4 regions of the Geomicrobium sp. JCM 19055 genome follow, and region 2 is predicted to be linked to each of the others. Evidence: riboswitches for the same ligand, from Rfam matches in the RefSeq annotation. Region 2 holds a riboswitch; each other region holds the start of a gene.
What was found. Region 2 has a riboswitch for thiamine pyrophosphate ahead of thiC (phosphomethylpyrimidine synthase ThiC). Riboswitches for the same ligand answer to the same signal wherever they lie in the genome.
Positions count from the first base shown of each region.

Region 1 (4,993 bases), on a different contig from region 2:
TATGATTCAACAGAAAGTGAAGGGCAGATTGTTTCAATAGGAGCAACGTATACATATAGATTTGAATGCCGAAATAAACAGTTGGCATCTAGCAGCATCTAAGCGAGGTGACATTCTATGAAAGACCTTCAATTACTCGTCGCGTTGGACGAATACCGCTCTATGCAAAAAGCTGCATCTCACTTGTTCATCTCACAACCTGCGATTAGTCAGCGGTTAAAGACGATCGAGAATGAATGGGGACAAGAGTTGTTTATTCGAACGAGTGCAGGTATTGTACCGACGCCATCGGGCGAGATTGTCATTGCACATGCGAAACTGCAACTTCAAGCGGTTCAAACAACGAAGGATCAACTAGCTATGGTTGATTATCACGTTGCAGGTTCCTTGAAAATAGGCGTCTCATCCGTTGTTGCTCAATATGTATTACCAACCGTACTTGCAGAGTATATGAAAACGTTCCCTGAAGTACGAATCGAAATGCAAACAGGGCTAAGTGAAGACTTATTAAAAGACGTCGTGCATCATCACGTTACGATTGTACGTGGCGATGAGCCTTTAATTGGAATGGCGGTACAACCGTGGTTTACGGAATCGTTAGCACTCGTTTATAAAGAAACGGGAATGTCAGCAACGGAAGTTCTTCAACAAAAGCCGTTCCTATCTTTTCAAACCGAACCAAGCTATCATGTGAATGTTAGAAAAGCAATCTTAAATCAATACAACGTATGGCCAGAGCGAATGCTCGAAGTGAACAACATTGGTACGTGTAAAGCATTAACGTTAGCTGGAGTTGGAGCTGCTGTTTTACCAGCATGTAGTGTGGAAGATTTAGATGAACGGTATCGGGTAGAGCTCATCCCTAACTCAGAGCGCAAGACGTGGGTTGTGTTTGAGAAAGAATATAGACAGTTACCACAAGTTGAAGCGTTCTTAACGATGTTAGAACAACAAAAAGCGAACGATTCTATATGACTCGTTTGCTTTTGTTTAGTCAATGATTTGTAGGTTTACGAACATTACAATCCAATCAGTTCAGAAGGAATGCCTTCATAACCACTATGAAGCAACAGCTCGCTTACAGTAACAAATTCAAAGCCTTCTTTTTCTAATTGATCGAGGATTTTATCGAGTGCTTTTACCGTTTCAGATCGGTTGCCACCTGCATCATGGAACAAGACGATGTCACCTGGATGAGAGCCAGGAGCAACGTTGTTAATGATGTTGGCTACACCTGGGCGTTTCCAATCTCTAGAGTCTTGATGCCATGACCAAATAATCGTCCGGTATCCTTCATCTGCAGCTAATGTGATGAGCCGGTCATCATAATAGCCACCGACTGAGCGGAAGAAAACAGGGCGAATTCCTGTAGCAGCGATAATGGCTTGTTCGGTTTTTTCGAGTTGTTGAAGAAATAGATCATCAGAAATCCCTTGCATACCGACATGCTCATACGTATGATTCCCAATTTCGTGTCCATCTTCGATTCCTCGTTGTAAAAGCTCTGGATACCTTTCTGCATGTTTACCGATTACGAAAAATGTTGCTTTTGCATGATGCTTTTTAAGTACATCCATAATTAACGGTGTGTACAAAGGGTGTGGGCCATCGTCGAATGTAATCGCAATTAATTTTCTTTCACTTGGAACATTCCAGACGATTTCACCAGAGTCTTGCCATTCTTCTTTTGACTTCGCTTGAACGTCATTGAAGCCACTCGTAAACAAAAGAAGCAAACTACACAATGCAAAAAGAATCCTTTTCATAAGCGACTCCTTTCTTTACATCTCAAGCTTATCTTGCCTGATCTTCCTTAAATCATGCGAAAAAAAAGCTACTCATCAACGATGAGTAGCGACAAAATTAAGAAGCAATTGGATTGTCTACTTTAGATGCAGGTAAGGCTTTCTTAAAGAAACTCGGTTGTGCTTTACTAATTAAGAAAATGACTCCAAATGTAATAAGTGTTGCTGGAATAATATAAGATGCGTTATATACGATCGAATAAATCCAAACGTTCCATCCTTCAGGTGTGTAAGCACCAAACCAAATCACCCCTGATATGATGTGCACGAATAGACGCAAGAAGCTTGCTACAAAAAGCCCAACGATTGCCCATTTAATCGCAAGTTCCCCTTTACGATTACGTAGTGTAAACAGTCCTGCAAGTCCAACGACTGCAAAGGCAACGGGGTAATCCAATAGCGCCTGTACAGGGTGGAGAATCGATGAGCGAGAACGAGCTTTAGCGTCCCGACAAGTAATCCGGTTGCTACACCGACTTTAACGCCTCGACGAAATGCCATAACAAAAATCGGTAACATCACAAGTGTTATCGATCCTCCCATTACCCATGGACCGCTAAATTCAATACGATCAAGTATAAGTGCTAATGCAGTCATCAGAGCAATTTCGACCATGATTAATGTTCTTGTTTGCACAAAAATATCCCCTTTCTGTTTTTGCCACAGGGGGATGTAGGTAGACAGGTCCCAATAAAACAAGTGATAAGAAGGACCGTTCCCACTTCCCTACGCTGGTATGATCCAGGTCAGGTTCGAAGAGTTAGGGCAATAAGAGCCCCTCTCAGTCTTGCGACACCTCTAGTGGTTTGATTTACAATTTTCATTTTTATTATAGACTAAAGATACAAAAAAAACCAATATCGTTTTGCTGTGTAGAGCTTTTATAAAGATGAATGATCTTTTTCGTAGAGCACATAATGAGAAGGGACTGTCTAAAATAAATGAACGTACACATTCGAGAAATTAAGCTAGAAGACGTAAAACAGGTCGCGCATGTCCATGTAAGTAGTTGGAAAACGACCTACCCAGGAATCGTGCCTACTTCTTTTCTTAATAGCTTACAAGTAGATGAGAGGGCAACACTATGGAAAGCAGAATTAACGCAGGGATGGAAATGACCTATGTTGCAAGTAATGATCAAAATAATATTATCGGATTCATTTCAATCGGAAGAAGTAAAAACGTTCAAGCACATGCACAAGTTTATGCTTTATACTTATTGGAAGGCGTACAGCGAAAAGGAATTGGTAAGGCATTGATGAAACGAGCGATGGAGGATTTTTATGCACAAGGTTATCAATCGTTTATCGTAGAAGCCTTGTTGAAAACCCATCGATGGCTTTTTATCGTGCATTACGACCGATGCATTATTCGTTATCGACGTTTGTTATTCATAAACGAGAGATTAAAGAATGGGTGATGACATTTTCTGTAGAGCAGGTACGTCAACAACTAGCAACGTAAAACAATTGAAGTTTATTCTATAGATTATGAGGAGGAATAGGAATGTATCAACGCCAGAAGCAAGAAGAGTGCCTTGTCGAGTTAAATCAAACAGCTAGAGGGGAAATGAAAGCAACGCTCGTCATTCAAAATGCAACACTTGTTAGTGTAACGACAGGTGAGCTACTTGAAGGGAGAGATGTTGCTGTTCATCAATCACGAATTGCCTATGTAGGAAAAGACGCTTCACATACGATCGGTGACGATACGCTCGTCATCGATGCGCAAGGAAAATACTTATCTCCAGGGTTTTTAGATGGACATTGTCATATTGAAAGCAGTCAGATTACACCTACGCAGTTTGCGCGTGCCGTCTTATCAAAAGGGACAACGGGTGGATTCTTTGATGCCCATGAGATTACGAATGTACTCGGACTTGAAGGATTAAAGTTAATGCTCGAAGAAGCAAGACAAACGCCAATGGCCGCATACATGCAAGTCGCTTCTTGCGTTCCATCAACAGGTCCGGAGTTTGAGACAAACGGTGCTGAGATTGGACCGAATGAAGTTGCCGAAGCGTTTACGTGGGGAGACGATATGGTTGCACTCGGTGAAGTGATGAACTTCCCAGGCGTTGTGTATGGTGACGAAAAGATGCTCGGTGAAATTCGTGAGACGTTGCGTGCAGGAAAAGTTGCTGACGGTCACTATACGTGGTCTGCAAGTGACGATGTGAAACTGTCCGCTTATGTGAGCACTGGCATTAGTGGTGATCATGAGTGTACCACCGCAGAAGATGTGATTGAACGGATTCGTCTCGGTCAATACGCGAAATTACGTCGAGGTTCTGCATGGCACGATGTGGCAGAAACGATTAAAGCATTCACAGAACATAATATCAATACGAGAAGAATGGTACTCGTCACAGACGACCGAAGTCCAGAATCACTTGTAGATGAAGGTCACATTGACTTTGTAATCCGTCATGCGATTATGCAAGGCGTTCCTCCAGTTATTGCCATTCAAATGGCAACGATTAATACTGCAGAACGATTTGGTTTATCAAATGATGTCGGTGTAATTGCTCCTGGTCGCTATGCTGATATGGTCTTACTCGAAGGCTCTTTAAATGAAATTAATGTTGAAACGACAATTGCAGCAGGTACTGTCGTTGCTAAGAACAATGAAATGGTCGTTGATTTACCAGCATTCGATTGGCCACAATCAGCAATTCAATCAGTAAAGCTTGAGCGCACGGTAGAAGCTAAAGATTTCGAAATTAACGCTCCAGTTAGCGATGGAACCGTGACAGTTCGAACGATTGGCGTACGTGAAAATCACGTAGATACGAAAGAACAGCATGTTGATTTAAACGTTCAAAAAAATAAACTCGTATTGTCCGATGAAGTGTGTAAGATGTCTGTCATTGAACGACATGGTAAAAACGGCAATCAAGGCTCGGGGTTCTGTCCGGTGTTGGATTTAAGCAACCAGTAGCGATGGCAATGACTGTTGCTCACGACTCGCACAACTTGATGGTCATTGGGAATGATGATGAGCTGATGGCAACCGTTGCAAATGAAGTGAGTGCGATGCAAGGAGGAATCGTTGTAAGAACGCATGAACAAGAAACGGTACTTCCTTTACCAGTGGCGGGGTTAATGTCTGATGCACCGTTTGAAGAAGTTGCAGCAAAATCAAAAGAGATTAGTGAACATTTAGCCCAAGCCGGTTGTACGATGAAC
Region 1 covers NZ_BAXL01000011.1:51,520-56,512, forward strand. Annotated here, with positions in the region: gene JCM19055_RS10845 (LysR family transcriptional regulator) at 118-975, shown strand; gene JCM19055_RS10850 (polysaccharide deacetylase family protein) at 1,020-1,766, opposite strand; partial or broken gene thiT (energy-coupled thiamine transporter ThiT) at 1,864-2,420, opposite strand; TPP riboswitch at 2,512-2,615, opposite strand; gene JCM19055_RS23650 (GNAT family N-acetyltransferase) at 2,890-3,225, shown strand; partial or broken gene ade (adenine deaminase) at 3,312-4,993, shown strand, end outside.
Region 1: another riboswitch for thiamine pyrophosphate. It lies ahead of thiT (energy-coupled thiamine transporter ThiT); the one in region 2 lies ahead of thiC (phosphomethylpyrimidine synthase ThiC).

Region 2 (4,993 bases):
CGTATCAAGTTCAGCGAACTGAGCTTCGTCATTCGCATCTGCAATCGATCCTGGACGCAAGCCATCACCAAGGGAAATACAAATGTCGTAGGCACGTAATATCTCACAAATCTCATCAAAATGCGTATACAAGAAACTTTCCTCATGATGAGCAAGGCACCATTGCGCCATAATCGATCCACCTCTAGAAACAATGCCCGTTAATCGATTCGCCGTTAACGGAACATACCGCAATAAAACGCCCGCATGAATCGTAAAATAATCAACCCCTTGCTCCGCTTGCTCAATGAGCGTATCCCGATAAACGTCCCAAGTCAGATCTTGAGCGACACCGTTTACTTTCTCAAGTGCCTGATAAATCGGAACCGTCCCAACTGGAACAACGGAGTTACGAATAATCCACTCCCGCGTTCGATGAATGTTCTTTCCGGTTGAAAGGTCCATAATGTTATCTGCACCAAAACGGGTTGCCCACGTCATCTTCTCTACTTCATGTTCAATTGAAGACGAAACTGCAGAGTTACCAATGTTCGCATTGATTTTGACGTGAAAGTTACGACCAATAATCATCGGCTCACTTTCCACATGATTAATGTTCAACGGGATAATCGCCCGCCCCTTGGCAACTTCTTCACGAACAAACTCCGGTTCCATCTGTTCACGAATGGCAATGAACTCCATCTCAGGCGTGATAATGCCTTTTTTTGGCATAATGAAGTTGGGTCACACATTGACCTGGTAGTGCTTTACGAACGGTACGTCGGAACTCTACTTGTTGTTGATCATGCGTCGATGATTCACTACGAACGCCATTGTCTTCAGGCTTTACTTGGCGTCCCTCATACTCTTGTGTATCCTTTCTTTCTACGATCCAATTTTCCCGTATAGCTGGCAGCCCTTCTGTTAACTGAATATGAGCGTTTTCGTCCGTATATGGTCCACTCGTATCGTAGACGAGGAGGGGTTCATTGTGCGTTTCCCTGCCGTCTTCATGAATGGTTGGACTTAACGAAATTTGTCTCATCGGCACTTGAATGTCAGGACGGGAACCTTGAATATACACCTTCTTACTTCCTTCAAAACTAGACAACATTTCAATGTTTTCTTGCTGCACACTTTTTGTCATTTAAGCCTCTCCTTCAAACTAATTCCTAAAGGACGAGATCAAGAGCATACAAAAAAACCAGGCCGCAATAAATCGACCTGGTTTATCCATACAAGAAGTAATGACTCATAGATAACTTCCCTACGCTGGCATGATCCAGATCAGGTCCAAAGAGTCAAGAAGCTTCATTGCGCTTCCCTCTCAGCCCAGCTCATTGGGCTCCCCTAGTTAAGGTTATTTAATTCTGGCATAAGTATAGAATGGATTGAATAATAAGTCAAATCAGAATTTATCCGAAGAGGTGCAACTTCTTATTGATTATTGTGGATAAGGTGTGAATAGTTGCTGGAACATCTCTTCATCAACGTCTTCGTTTTCCAATTCAATGACCATAAAGCTCCATTGATCTTCCGTTGGTTGTTGAATGAAGAACGGAACTCCCTTACCTACAACGTGGCTCCTAACTTCTAAGGCTTGACTCATCTTATCATTGTTAAAGCCAAAGTTATCAAACGTGTACACGTCTCCTGATTGCTCCACAACATGGATGGCAAATAATGCTGTTCTCGAAGGGGGCACATTCGTCGTACCTGGATTTCTCCGGATAAAAGGTTCAACAACGACATGATCCACTTCTTCAAGTTGCTTCTTGCCGTTCCCCGAATGATACGATCGACACGCCATCATGATCAATCACGCGAACATGATCCCACGATATAAAAATCAACAGAGGCAACATCAGTAAGCTCGTAAAGAAGGGAATAAGCACACGTTTTTGTTTTATACCTTCACCAGACAGAAGTGGCGCCACTGAAAGAATAAAAACGATAAACAGAATAACGATCAGCCACATGAATGAGTCATTCGCGTACAACATCATATAAAGCTCATCACCGTGACTTAAGGCATTCTCTTGAGAATCAAATAGCCACATGAACCCACCCATAGAAAACGGTATAAATAGAGCAAAATAAAAGAAAATCCGAGTATGATACCACAATCGTTGTTTAAGATTACGAAATCCGTTTCGCACACCAGTTCCTAAAAACCATACCGGAATTACAAACGCGAATTGTATAAACAGATAGAAAAAGATTTCATATTCTTCAAACAAAGGATCGATCATGATAAAGGCCATCACCACGCAAACGCTTGTAAGCTAAAGCCAACAATTACACGCCAAGACGGGATCTTTGCTACTTCCTCACGCTTTTCAGTAGAAGTTTCACTCATCACTGATTCCCCTTCCATCGTTATTCCCTACGTTTCGGAAAAGGAAAAAGTTTCTAGTGCATTAAAATTGAGGAAGAAATCATCCTAGACATACCAAGCCTTTAGAGGTTTTTGATAAAGTTTAATCAACCAGCCGAGAATTTTACCGATAAAATATACGGAGATAAATGTTCCAAAACCAATCGCCCCTAACGATCTTGTAAACATGAGACAAATTGCTCCCGCAATAACTACATTTACACTATCGGTCAAGATTTTTGCTCTGCTCAATTGCAATCCAAATCGTTTACCAATCACATACGTCAGTGCATCGTATGGCATAAGAGGCAAGTTCGCTGTGAAGTAGAGCAGCAATCCGATTGCAACGAGAACTAAGCTAACGACCAAATAACTCGTTCTTGCCAACAAACCCACTGGCGTTGTAAACAGTTGTAACAATTCCAACGTAAAATACATAAAAAAACCCGAACAAAAGCACAATCGGGATTTGCTTCAAATAGTCTCTTAACTTCGATTTTCTATATAACAGCATCTGAATGAAAATAAAAATAACATTCACTATAATCGTTGTTATTGCAATCGTTGCTTCAGACGATAATGTTAGCGCATACGGTAATGATGATACCGGTGAGACACCTAAATTCGCCTGAATGGAAAAACTAACACCTAACGATAACGAAAACAATCCAACAACATATAAGCTTAATTGCTTCGCTTGATTCATACTCATTTCAACTACTCACCTTCATGGTCATGTTGTCGATCACCTACATTTAACCTATCATAGAAGTAGTCATATGAATAATATATATAAAATTAATAAATCATATCTAAAAACATATGTTGGTAATTCTCAACTTTAAGAAAGGACACTCACATGGACATTCGCCAACTCTATTATTTTAAGGAAATCGTTAACCAAGGAAGCATTTCTAAAGCAGCCGATGCTCTTCACATGGCTCAGCCTCCACTAAGCCAACTTCTAAAAAAAACTCGAAGATGAACTAGGTTCGACACTCATTCATCGCTACCGACAAAAATGGCAAGTGACTGAGACTGGTACTCTTTTGTACAACTATGCATGTCAACTCCTTAATGAAATGGACGACATGAAGCAACGAATTACCGAAATTGAGAACGGAGATGCCGGCTCTGTACACATCGGGGTTTCTTCGTCTTGTTCAAATCTTTTATTAGATTACATTAAACAACATCGCCAACACTACCCAAATGTGAAAATCCATATTCATAATGGAAACTCTGAAGATTTGTTAACACTACTTGAACAAAAAGAGATTGATGTTGCATTTCTCTTGCGCCCGTTCGACTACACCCGTTACGACCACAAACTTCTAAATTTACAATCTTGTCGCGCTGTTATTCCGAAAGCTTGGATTAGTCAGTTCCCTGACTATGACGTAACGTTTACACAGCTAGCCAGGACTCCCTTCGTATTGTTAGCACCACTTGAAGGCTTATCATTAACAGAAAATATTAAGAGTTCTTTTCAAAACGAGCAAGTAGAACCAAACGTTATTATTGAATGCAAAGATATTCAAATGGTCATCCAGCTAGTAAGCCAAAAGGTGGGTGTCTCTGTTATTCCAATCGACTCCCTATCAACAACACATGACTCCATTACACTTAGACCGATTAAGGGTTTTGATGATGTTATGGAACCTGCCATTATTAAATTGAAAGACTCACATCGCTCTGTCGCCGCACGACAATTTTGGCAACTGATCACCTCGACATAACGACAAAAAATCAGCAAGGGAATCACCCCTACGCTGATTTTTGTTTTCCAAAATAGAATACACCTAGTATCCAAAATAGAATCATTAAGACAGTTACACCAATAAGCGCCGGCATTAATCCGAACTGGATAATAAACGGCATAGCCGCTGCCGTTACGAGACCTCCACCGACCATCGGTTCAAAGAAGACCTGTTTATACCCAAACGCTTTCATTGCTGGTGTTTCTTGTTTCGGGTCGACGATTTTCATAAGCATAATTCCAGTCGCCGCAACCCCCATCGATTGTCCATAATCACCAATACCACGCTCAAACCAATGGTTTGGAATCATCTTAGGAGCAAGATACAAGAACAAGACGACGTTAATCAAGATACCAGCAACCGCTAGAATGATGAACTCCCAAATGTTTGCCCCAATCACAGACAAGCTAAGTGTCGCTAATGCACTAATGATTAAGAAGTCGAGTGCTGTGTTTTGAATTCGCAACACAGTCTCACGATCAACCATCGACCGTTTATCAAAACGAGACATGAACAATTGCAAAATAATACCGCCGATCATGGCAAATGGGAACAATGGAACGTGGGCAATCAGTTCAATACCAGACGCTGCGTACCAAGTGACTTGCTCAACCCAAAGAAGCCCTTCCAAAAGCCAATAACCGATGAAAATTGCAATTGCAACGAGACCTAAGTGAAAAGCCAATGGCTCAATTGAAACACTTGAAGTCGTCTGCTTTCCAGAAGATTGACGGTTTTCTTCATCAATGATTCCAGATTGCTGTTCAAACGACAGTTCATCTGGGTGTGATAGCGTTGACAATTTCCCGCGACGAGCAGCAATATTAAGCATGATAATCCCGATGATTACACCACTTAAGAGACCAACAGTCGCAAG
Region 2 covers NZ_BAXL01000025.1:57,543-62,535, forward strand. Annotated here, with positions in the region: partial or broken gene thiC (phosphomethylpyrimidine synthase ThiC) at 1-1,126, opposite strand, end outside; TPP riboswitch at 1,227-1,341, opposite strand; gene JCM19055_RS19215 (hypothetical protein) at 1,424-1,789, opposite strand; gene JCM19055_RS19220 (hypothetical protein) at 1,743-2,231, opposite strand; partial or broken gene JCM19055_RS19225 (YitT family protein) at 2,423-3,062, opposite strand; gene JCM19055_RS30420 (LysR family transcriptional regulator) at 3,216-3,341, shown strand; gene JCM19055_RS19230 (LysR family transcriptional regulator substrate-binding protein) at 3,448-4,095, shown strand; gene JCM19055_RS19235 (sodium/glutamate symporter) at 4,124-4,993, opposite strand, start outside.

Region 3 (4,993 bases), on a different contig from region 2:
TCGCTTCGTGCGCCCGAGGTATTCATCCCCAACGTTAAAGCCGCCAACATAACCAATCTCGCCATCGATAACGACGATTTTACGGTGGTTGCGATAGTTTAACCGTGAGTTACATAAGGAATGCGTGACGGGAAGAAGACACCGACTTCGCCACCTGCTCGAATGAGTGAGCGAAAGTGCTTTCTTGAAAGTTTCCTTGAACCCATGTCGTCGTATAGAACGCGGACTTGTACACCTGCAAGCGCTTTTTCTGTTAATAAAGCAATGATTCGTTTGCCAATGCTGTCATTTCGAAAGATGTAATACTGTAAATGAATGTGATCGTTCGCAGCGGCTAAGTCTGTAATTAACTCCGAGAATTTATCAATTCCATCTGTGAAAACGTCAATATCATTGTCTTGAGTGAGTAGTGCACCATCACTTCGAAGGAGCAATGTGATGAGGTTTACATTGTTTTTAGCTGTGTCACTGTGAAAGTGATAACTGCCATCTTCAATTTGGCGGAGCTGTGTGTCGATGCTGTCTTTAAGACCGATCTTCTCGATGCCATCCCAATTGAAAAGGCGTTTACGGCTTAAGTTCTGACCGAGAATTAAATAAAGAATGAATCCGATAAACGGGAGAAACATTAAGATCAAGAGCCAAGCCCAAGTGGAATGAATGTCTTTACGTTCCATAAAGACGATCACAGCAGCTAACATGATGTTTAGAAGGACGAGTAAGCTAAGTAAAATTGAAATAATGTCCATATGTATCCCCCCTTCTTTTTAGGTATACGTTCATATCGTATCATGTTAATTTGCATACATCTTATAATATGTATGCTAAAATGAACGAAAATAGACCACTAGGGGTGCGCGAAATGGAGCGCTGAGAGACAGCGAAAGCTTAAAACCCTTTGAACCTGATCCGTACAGCGGCGGAGGAAAGTGGATGGTATGCACATCTGTGTGTCTAAGCCCTTCTCCTTCTGTGTTGACCAGGAGGTTTTTTTATTTGCGCATCACGAGGAGGAGAATTGATATGGTATCGAAAGCATTAACCATTGCAGGCACTGACCCTACAGGGGGAGCCGGTATACAAGCAGACTTAAAGACGTTTCAAGAACTCGGTGTATTTGGGATGAGTGTTATTACATCGGTTGTGAGCCAGAATACGCTTGGCGTGCGGTCTTTTGTCGATATGCATGAAGAGTTTATCGAAAGTCAAATTGATGCAGTGTTTGAAGATATACGTCCAGATGCAGTTAAGACAGGCATGCTTTCCAACCCTTCTGCGATTGCCATCGTGGCAAAGAAACTAAAGGAATACAATGTAAGTCAGTATGTTCTTGACCCTGTAATGGTTGCATCAAGTGGTCATGAGTTGATTTCACAAGAAGCTCGCCAGTCGGTAAAAGAAGAACTATTACCGCTAGCAACGTTAGTCACACCAAACTTGCCTGAAGCCCAAGCGTTAACCGGGCTTACGATTGAAACGATTGAAGATATGAAAGAAGCAGGGCGCATACTCGTAGAAGAATATGGCGTGAAAGCCGCTTTAATCAAAGGTGGACACTACAAAGGTGAAGCAGACGATTATTTGTACAACGGGACAGAGTTTCTGAAGTTTTCTGCGAAACGTTTTGATACGAAGCATACGCACGGAAGTGGTTGTACGTATGCAGCGGCCATTACGGCACGTCTTGCTGAAGGAGATTCGTTGAATCAAGCCGTTGAGCACGGCAAGTCGTTTATTACGAGTGCATTAGTAATCCACTAGAGATTGGTAAAGGCCAAGGTCCAACAAATCATTGGGGACACCGATTAACGACTAAGTAGCCACTAATAAGGAGGAATGATGGTGGAAGAGCTTCATGTAACACCAACGGTTGCACGTCAATTTTTGATTGAGAAGTTACTTCCGCATTGTTCCGATGCTCTTCAAACGTTAACAACATTGGAAGCGGTTCAACTGGATCCGGTCGCTGTCGTTGAGCGTAACCATCACCTCGTATTTATGAACAGGAACGAAACGTATCACAATGATGATTACGGACAGTTGCTCCAGCAAAAGCTCGCGTTTGAACATTTTGCGAATGCAGCATGCCTTTTGCCGATAGAAGACTATCCTCTTTTAAAGGGGGTACGTGAACGCATACGAATACGATGGCAAGAAGAGCAGGCGCAATACAGTGATGCGATGAGGGAGATTGTCACACTTCTAGCTAATGAAGGACCAAAGCCATCGCAAGCGTTTTTTTAGTGATCGTAAAGTTGTTGGCGGTTGGGATCATCCGACGAAAGCAACGACCAAGGAAACGACACACGCGCTGAGGATTTTATTCGAATGTGGCGAGATCCAAGTAAGTGGGAGAACGGGGAGTACGAGGCACTTTGCACTTACGGAGGAGCAAATCCCAGCAGCGGTACAAGAAGAGGCTAAGCGTATATCTAGTAATGAAGCTGACCGCCTCCTCTTAGAAAAATACATGCGGGCTTATCGTTTGATTGACCCGAGAGATGCGAGGTTTGGCTGGCAGAAATTCAGTGCGGCCAAACGGAAGCAAATTGTACATGACAAGTGGAAGAACCACGAGCTCGTCAAAGTGGTGATTGAAGGTGCATCTAGGGACTATTATGTTCTAGAAGAAGACGCAGAAGAACTTGCTCATACAAAGTTAACAAATGAACGTGTCATGTTCTTGCCACCCCTCGATCCACTTCTTTGGAGTCGTTCTCGAGTTGAAGACTTGTTTGGCATGACGTATCGATGGGAAATTTACGTACCGAAAGCTAAGCGTCGTTACGGTCCTTATACAATGCCAGTGCTCGTTGATGATCAGCTGATCGGTCGTATTGACCCGTGGCTTGACCGAGAGAAACAGGTCCTTCATGTTCAGAGTTTTGAAGGTGTGGCTCAGCAGCCGCGAGTAGCGATGGCGTTGCGCGCATTTGCTGAGCGTCTCGGTGCACAAGACATTCATGTTCGTGAAAGCTAAAGTAACCCCCGTTCTTATAGAGCGAGGGTTACTTCTTTGCCTATTTCAATGGGCACTGAATAATGTTGCAATTAATGATATATTAGAACTAGGATAAAAATAATCGTTCGGAGTAGTATGAAAGGGGCCGCAGCGTGTATTTATTGGACCATGACCAGAAAGTGCTCCACAACATGAGGTACGTAAAGGATGCATGTCAGCATAAAAGCATCAATAAGAAAGAATTTGTCGCAACAGCAGACGAGTTACTTGCTTATGATGGACAAGGCTACAGTGTGTGTGAATATTGCGACTGTAAAAGATATGATTAATATAAAAAAGCATAAGACTATTCTTATGCTTTTTTTGATCGGTTATAAAACGCGAAGAACATGAACAGAGCAAACACAGCTACGACTGAAAGTACGAGATACAAGTTGCTATAAATCGCATGGTCGCCGTTAGCGTTTAAAGGGTTGATTGAAAATGTCATGCCTTCAAGGTCTAGAATGCTTCCGAAGATGGCCGAACTAAAAGCGCCAGAAATGAAATTACACAAGTTAAAAAGTCCCATGCCAACGCCGGTTTCTTCTTTTGTTAACATATGAGACAACAAGTTGGCTGTTGCGCTTTGCAGTAGCGGGAAGCCGATGTAGGCGATAAACACAGCGCTACCTAAGAGGAGCAAGGATGAACTAGTGAATACGCTAATAAAGAAAACACCAATCGCAACGAGTAAAAGCGCGATCCGTAGGACATAAATGCTTCCTTTTTTTATCGATTAGTGTTCCGCCAAATCGCCCGAAGATTCCAGCTGCCATTGCACCTGGGAAGAGCAATAGACCAATTCCAAGTGTAGTTGCGTCATACAAGTCGCGCATCATAATCGGCAAAACGAAGATAAGACCGAACATGACACTCGTGCCGAGAAAGCTTGTAAAAATCGTGATCGTATAACGTCGGTTTTTAAGGAGAACAGGATCGATAAACGGTGAGTCCACTCGGTTAATGTGAAAGACGAGTAAGGCAAACGCTATAATTGAAATAAGTAATAAGCTCCAAATGAGCATCGTTACGAACAACAAGAGTGAGGCAACGAAAATAGCGACGAGTACGGCGCCGAAGTAATCAATTTTCTGCGAGCGAACTTCTTCATCAGGTAACCAACGTCTAAATAATGGAATGGCAAGTGCTGCGCTTGCTGGAACGAGAAATAAAAAGCGCCAGTCTAAAAAGCCACCAATTAATCCGCCGGCAATTGGCCCTACTCCAGATGCAAAGGCAACCGTGATGAAATGATGCCAAAAACTTTACCACGATCATGTGTGAAATAGCGTGATGGAATAATAAACCCGAGAGCTGGAATAGCCGCTCCACCTAAAGCTTGAAGGATTCTCGCAATTAAAAGTGTCGTGTAGTTCGGTGATAGAAACCCTAAGATGGAACCAAAGGAAAATAGAACGATACCAATTGTAAGTAAGCGCTTTAATGGAATCACATCGGCAAGCTTTCCGTACATGACTGAACCGATCGCATAAACGAGAATATAGCCGGTCATTACCCAGCTCACTTGTGAAGGCATTAAGTTAAATGATTCGGCGATGTCTGGAATCGTAACATTAAACATCGTACCGTTAATGACTGTAAACGTAAGTAAAATTGCAAGTAAACGCACGAGGTTCTTTTTATGACTGGGGGACATTTCCATAAATTTCTCCTCCTCCACTTTTTATCATAACGCTTTCTTCGAGGAGAAACACGGAAAAGTTTCGAGAACCTAAACAAAAAAAGGCTCCCGAAATTGGGAGCCTCTACCGACCTTATTGCTTCGTAAGGTTGCCGTTACTTTCAATGTGAATGATGTTCTCAGTCTTCTCACTATCGATGTCTGCAACGAATCCTTGCCCTTCATACGTACCGCCGCTCGTTTCAAACTTAAACATCATCGGCTTCTTCGTACTCACTGCATCAAACATCAAGCTCTGCTCTTCAACTTGGTGAAACGTTCCTTTCCATTGGTCGTTTTCATGTATG
Region 3 covers NZ_BAXL01000007.1:68,918-73,910, forward strand. Annotated here, with positions in the region: partial or broken gene cls (cardiolipin synthase) at 1-749, opposite strand, end outside; TPP riboswitch at 840-945, shown strand; partial or broken gene thiD (bifunctional hydroxymethylpyrimidine kinase/phosphomethylpyrimidine kinase) at 1,018-1,820, shown strand; gene JCM19055_RS07740 (DNA glycosylase AlkZ-like family protein) at 1,843-2,244, shown strand; gene JCM19055_RS07745 (DNA glycosylase AlkZ-like family protein) at 2,210-2,980, shown strand; gene JCM19055_RS23225 (hypothetical protein) at 3,315-3,647, opposite strand; gene JCM19055_RS23230 (hypothetical protein) at 3,667-4,044, opposite strand; gene JCM19055_RS23235 (MFS transporter) at 4,224-4,667, opposite strand; gene JCM19055_RS07755 (hypothetical protein) at 4,780-4,993, opposite strand, start outside.
Region 3: another riboswitch for thiamine pyrophosphate. It lies ahead of thiD (bifunctional hydroxymethylpyrimidine kinase/phosphomethylpyrimidine kinase); the one in region 2 lies ahead of thiC (phosphomethylpyrimidine synthase ThiC).

Region 4 (4,993 bases), on a different contig from region 2:
TAAAGGATTTCTGAGTGCTTTTCAACACCGCAGGTTTTTAGGGTCGAGTGTGTTTCTTAATTTCGTATGGACACCTATTTTTGCTTGGGTGTTAGGTGCACTCTTTTTAGCAGATCACCCTGCCCTTTGGCTAGGATTTATTTTGTTACTCGTCACCCCATGTACAGACTGGTATCTTATTTTCACGTCGATTGCAAAAGGTAACGTGCATTTGTCTACATCTGTGTTGCCCGTTAACCTCCTATTGCAAGTCATCTTATTACCACTATACTTATTGATCTTTGCTGGCACGATGGAAATGGTACACCTACCGACAATCCTTGAAAGTGTGCTCTTCGTCCTGTTTCTCCCATTTATTCTCGCTACATTGACGCGATTAATCTTTCGTAACAGAACCAACTTCTTACAATCAAAGGTCCTACCTTTCTTTAGCACTGCTCAGCTCGTCTTTCTCTGCTTAGCGATTGTGGCGATGTTCGCTTCACAAGGCACCTATTTAATGGACAACCTAGAAGTCCTATGGTTACTGCTTCTTCCGCTGTTGTTGTTCTTTTTGATTAACTTTTTTTTATTTCCTTACTTGCTGGAGGATTCTTCGTTTTCGCTACGAAGACACCGCAAGTTTAAACTTGACGATCATTGCAAGAAACTCTCCAGTGGCACTTGCGATTGTGTTAGCCGCTTTTCCAGAGCAGCCACTCATTGCTCTTGCACTCATTATTGGTCCGCTCATTGAACTGCCCGTACTCGCAGTCATTTCTCAAGCATTATTAAAACGAAGGAAGAAACATTTAGGTCTTTAAGATCTATAATTTCCAAAATCTAGATTGCTCTTCGCGATTTCCGGGTACATATACAGAGTAATAGATAAAGAGAAAAGGGAGCGGTCAGCTTGAAGAAAATGTATCCACTAGTTGGAATGACGAGTGTTTCGATGATTCTCGCGGCATGTGCGACAGACGAAGGAACTAACGACGAGCAGCAAGACGATCCGATTACCGAGAGCGATGAAGAAGTCGCAGACGCAGATGAACCAGAAGACAGTTCAGATCATCACCAAACAGCAGAAGAAATTATTGAAGCTGCAATTGCTGCAGAAGAAGAGCGTCAAAGTTTTTCCATGCACTCAGTTATGACGATGGGGATTGACGCTAGTGTTGATGAAGACATTCCCGAAGAAGAAGACGGTGAAGCTGAAGAGCGGGAATTCGTTGAGTACTCCTACAGTCATGAAGACGGAACCGTTAGCACTCGAAATGAAACGATGGTCGACGGAGAACCGACTGAATATACAGCTGGAGACAGTGAGTATACGTTGTTCTACACAGAAGGTGATGACGTTGCTTACCGCGTTGAACAATTTGAGATTGAAGATGACCCTGCAGACGTCAATCCAATGGCAAATCAATTTGAGCAATTCCTTGAAGACTATGAAGTAGAACTAGTCGGTGAAGAAGAAGTCAACGGGTTCATGAGTTACCACATTACATTTAGCGATGACGTCGAAGTTCGCCATTATTGGATTGAACAAGAGACGTACGAAATTGTGAAGATGGATAATGAACATGAAGACAACCCGTTCCGCATCGGATTAGACGTATTGGAATTTGAAGAGAGCATTGACTATGATGAAGCTTTCTTCAAACTTGAAGATGTACTACCAGAAGACGTTGAAATTGAAGACCGAGATGAAGATGAGCATCTAGAACAAGAACTTGAAGATTCACTAGATGATCTAGACGAAGATCAATAAAGTTACAAAGTGAATGAAAGCGATTGAGCACAACCCTGAGGGTTGTGCTCAATTTTTGCCAACGACTAACGGGTTGTAACTGAACGTACCGTATGAATCAGCTCATTTGTCCAATAGTTGGTAGGCTCAATCACTTGAGCAATTTTTCCTGAGTTCTTCAACCACGTTTGCAATTCATCATAATACGCTTCTGTCATCGAAAAGTCGTACGTAAAACACGGAAGGGTTGCGTTCATAATTGACTGGTTAAGTGGATCGCTTTCATCAGCTTGTGTGAATGCATAATAAATTGCTTTCGCTTCATCAGGGTTCTCATAAAGATAATCAATTGACTTTCTAATTACTTTCATAAATGACGCGAGCACATGTTTTTGTTGTTCGAACACCTCTGGGGATGTAATAAAGATAAGCTGGCAAAAGTCAGGAACTCCAAAGTCCTTTAAAGCAAAATAATCAACATCCAGTCCTCGATGCTTCGCTTCTGCCACTTCAAAATTTCTAAAAACTAAAGTTGCAGCATCGGCCTTATCTTCTACTAATGCATCCGTATGGTAAAAGCCGTTATTCACGGGCTTAAACTGTTCCAACTCACACGCTCCACCGTCATGTTCAACCATCGTTTTGACAATCGCAAGCCCACCTAACCCTGGTGCGCCTGGTATTGGATTCTCTTTCCAATTAGATCGACTGGGCGTTTAATCCCTTTTGCTTTGTTATACATCACACCGCCATTGGTATGTAGAAATCTTGCAAAACCTAGCACCGGTTCGCCAGCTGCACGGTCTTCGACGAGGTGTAACGGTTCTGTAATTGCAATATCCATCTTACCTGCTTTAATTTCATCAATCGCATCGAAATGATCTTCTGGTTCAATCATCGTCACATCTATGCCTTCGTTCGCAAACCATCCTTTTTCCATTCCGATCATCAACGGAATGTGATCTGGTTCATGAACCATTCAAGCCCTACTGAAATCTTTTGCATCTTTCATTACTCCCTTATTAAATAATAAAAAATCCACTTCTTGTCGTAAGAAAGAAGTGGATTTACGTAAACGGGTTATGTAAAAACAACTCACTTCCCTACGCTGGGTTCAACCAGATCAGGTTCTAAGGGTCAAAGCTTTGCTTTTCTCAGCCTACAGTTGGCTCCCCCAGTGAAAGATTGAACTTTTCTAACTTTATTAAAACACAACCGTTTGCCGTGTACAAACTGATTGCATAAAAAAGAAAGGCACACTCAGTGCCTTTCTTACACCGCATACGATTCAAGATTATCAATCTATTGATCGGTTCGTGAAGATGATTTTGATGCTTTTTTTGTCCTTTTGATCTTTCTCTTCACGATACACTTCATCTACTGGGACAGGGTCTTCAAACTCGTTATCTTCAACATCGTTTTTCTTCGGACGATTTTTCTGGAATTGAATAGGATCGTTTTGTTTGCGATTCTTCATTCAAATCACCTCTTAATACTTGTTTTCCACGAAACGACAGTTACGAAACATCCCCAAGTTAATTAAACTTTGAATGTTTTTAGTAACTCAACAACACCGTGAACGAGTGGTGTTTGCGTATGTTTATGCCATGTTAAAACAGTTTTTTTATAGTGAGTAATGTCAATTTCTTTATAGACAACGTTATGATGCTGGATATGTGATGTTGATTCGGGTACAAACGAAATGCCAAACTCCGCGGCAACAAGAGAAACCATCGTTTGTTGTTCTGTTGAATATTGTGCGATATTCATGACAGTGTTCGATTTGATATATAAAGAACGCACCGCTTCAAAGTACCCTTCTCCTGCTTCTCTTGGACTTATGATTAACGGCTCATTAGATACGTCTTCCATTGCGATTGGTCCAGTCGACGAGGCTAGCGGATGACTTTTAGGTAAGCAGACGATAAACTTCTCTTCATAGAACGGATGCGTATTTAACTCTTCGTCACCTACAGGTGGGACAAGAAGCGCTAAATCAATGTCTCCCGTTAATAACGCTTGAATTTGCTGCTTTGTCGTTAATTGTGACACGTGAATTTCGAGCTTCGGATATTGTTTTTTTTATTAGCGTTAAGACCCGTGGCAAAATTTGAAAAACTACCGATCCTCCAAAACCAATCGCTATTTTCCCTCGTTCTCCTCGGTCAATTTCTTGTAAAATTGCAGTCTCCTTCTCAAGACGAGCAAGCATCTGAACAGAGAGCTCATACAAATACTCACCAGCTTCTGTTAAGGCAACAGAACGATTCGTTCGTTCCAATAATTGTACATTTAAGTTCTGTTCGAGCTCTTTGATTTGCGCACTTAATGGCGGTTGTGAAATGTTCAAACGTTGTGCAGCATTACCAAAGTGCAGCTCTTCAGCGACAGCGATAAAGTAACGCAAATGACGAAGTTCCATCTTTAATCCTTCTTTCCATACGTAATACGTATCAACCTCATAGTAAAGAGTATCATTATTTTGTACAAGGTTTGTTAGGATAGATTAAACACTGAATTGCTAAAATTTTTAATCAGAGGAGATCACATGGTTTTAAAAATACCAGAGACAGAGATCTTGGCACGTCAACAATCCTTCAAAGAAAAATTCAGAAAAGAAGGAATAGATGGTGCCATTATACACGCATCGATTGATATATTTTATTTAACAGCATTTCACTTCAGGCCATCAGAACGACCGATTGCACTCATTTTTGATCCTCAAGGAGATAGTCACCTCTTCGTACCACTTATGGAGAAAGGACATGCCGAAGCTTATGCGCATGTTGACCATGTTCACGATTATCCTGAGTATCCAGGAATCCAGCATCCTATGAATATTTTAAAAGACTATTTAACCTCAATTGGCATGGCTAACATTCATGTTGGCATCGATGGAGACGGGTATTCCTCTCCAAAAGGTTATCGGGGACCGAAGCTAAGTGATATTCTCGTTAATCAGTATACGTCGATCTACGGATTCATTGAATCGATGAGAATGATAAAGTCTGAAAACGAATTGGCACTTATTAAAACGTCTGTACGTTGGGCCAACTATGCACATGAGCTTCTCGTCAACTATTCAAAGGTTGGTCGTTCAGAAATTGAGATTGAAACGAAGGCAACATCCGAAGCAACCATCGCCATGGTTGAGACACTTGGCCCAGATTACATTCCTAACGGGTCACCTGCTCATGCCTTTTACCGAGGACAGATTGGACCACACTCTGCATTTCCACACTCACAAACGCAAAACTTACG
Region 4 covers NZ_BAXL01000007.1:110,224-115,216, reverse strand. Annotated here, with positions in the region: partial or broken gene JCM19055_RS07975 (arsenic resistance protein) at 1-803, shown strand, start outside; gene JCM19055_RS07970 (hypothetical protein) at 893-1,753, shown strand; partial or broken gene JCM19055_RS07965 (ABC transporter substrate-binding protein) at 1,819-2,737, opposite strand; TPP riboswitch at 2,816-2,918, opposite strand; gene JCM19055_RS07960 (hypothetical protein) at 3,030-3,209, opposite strand; gene JCM19055_RS23270 (LysR family substrate-binding domain-containing protein) at 3,272-3,784, opposite strand; gene JCM19055_RS23265 (LysR family transcriptional regulator) at 3,729-4,154, opposite strand; gene JCM19055_RS07950 (Xaa-Pro peptidase family protein) at 4,281-4,993, shown strand, end outside.
Region 4: another riboswitch for thiamine pyrophosphate. It lies ahead of JCM19055_RS07965 (ABC transporter substrate-binding protein); the one in region 2 lies ahead of thiC (phosphomethylpyrimidine synthase ThiC).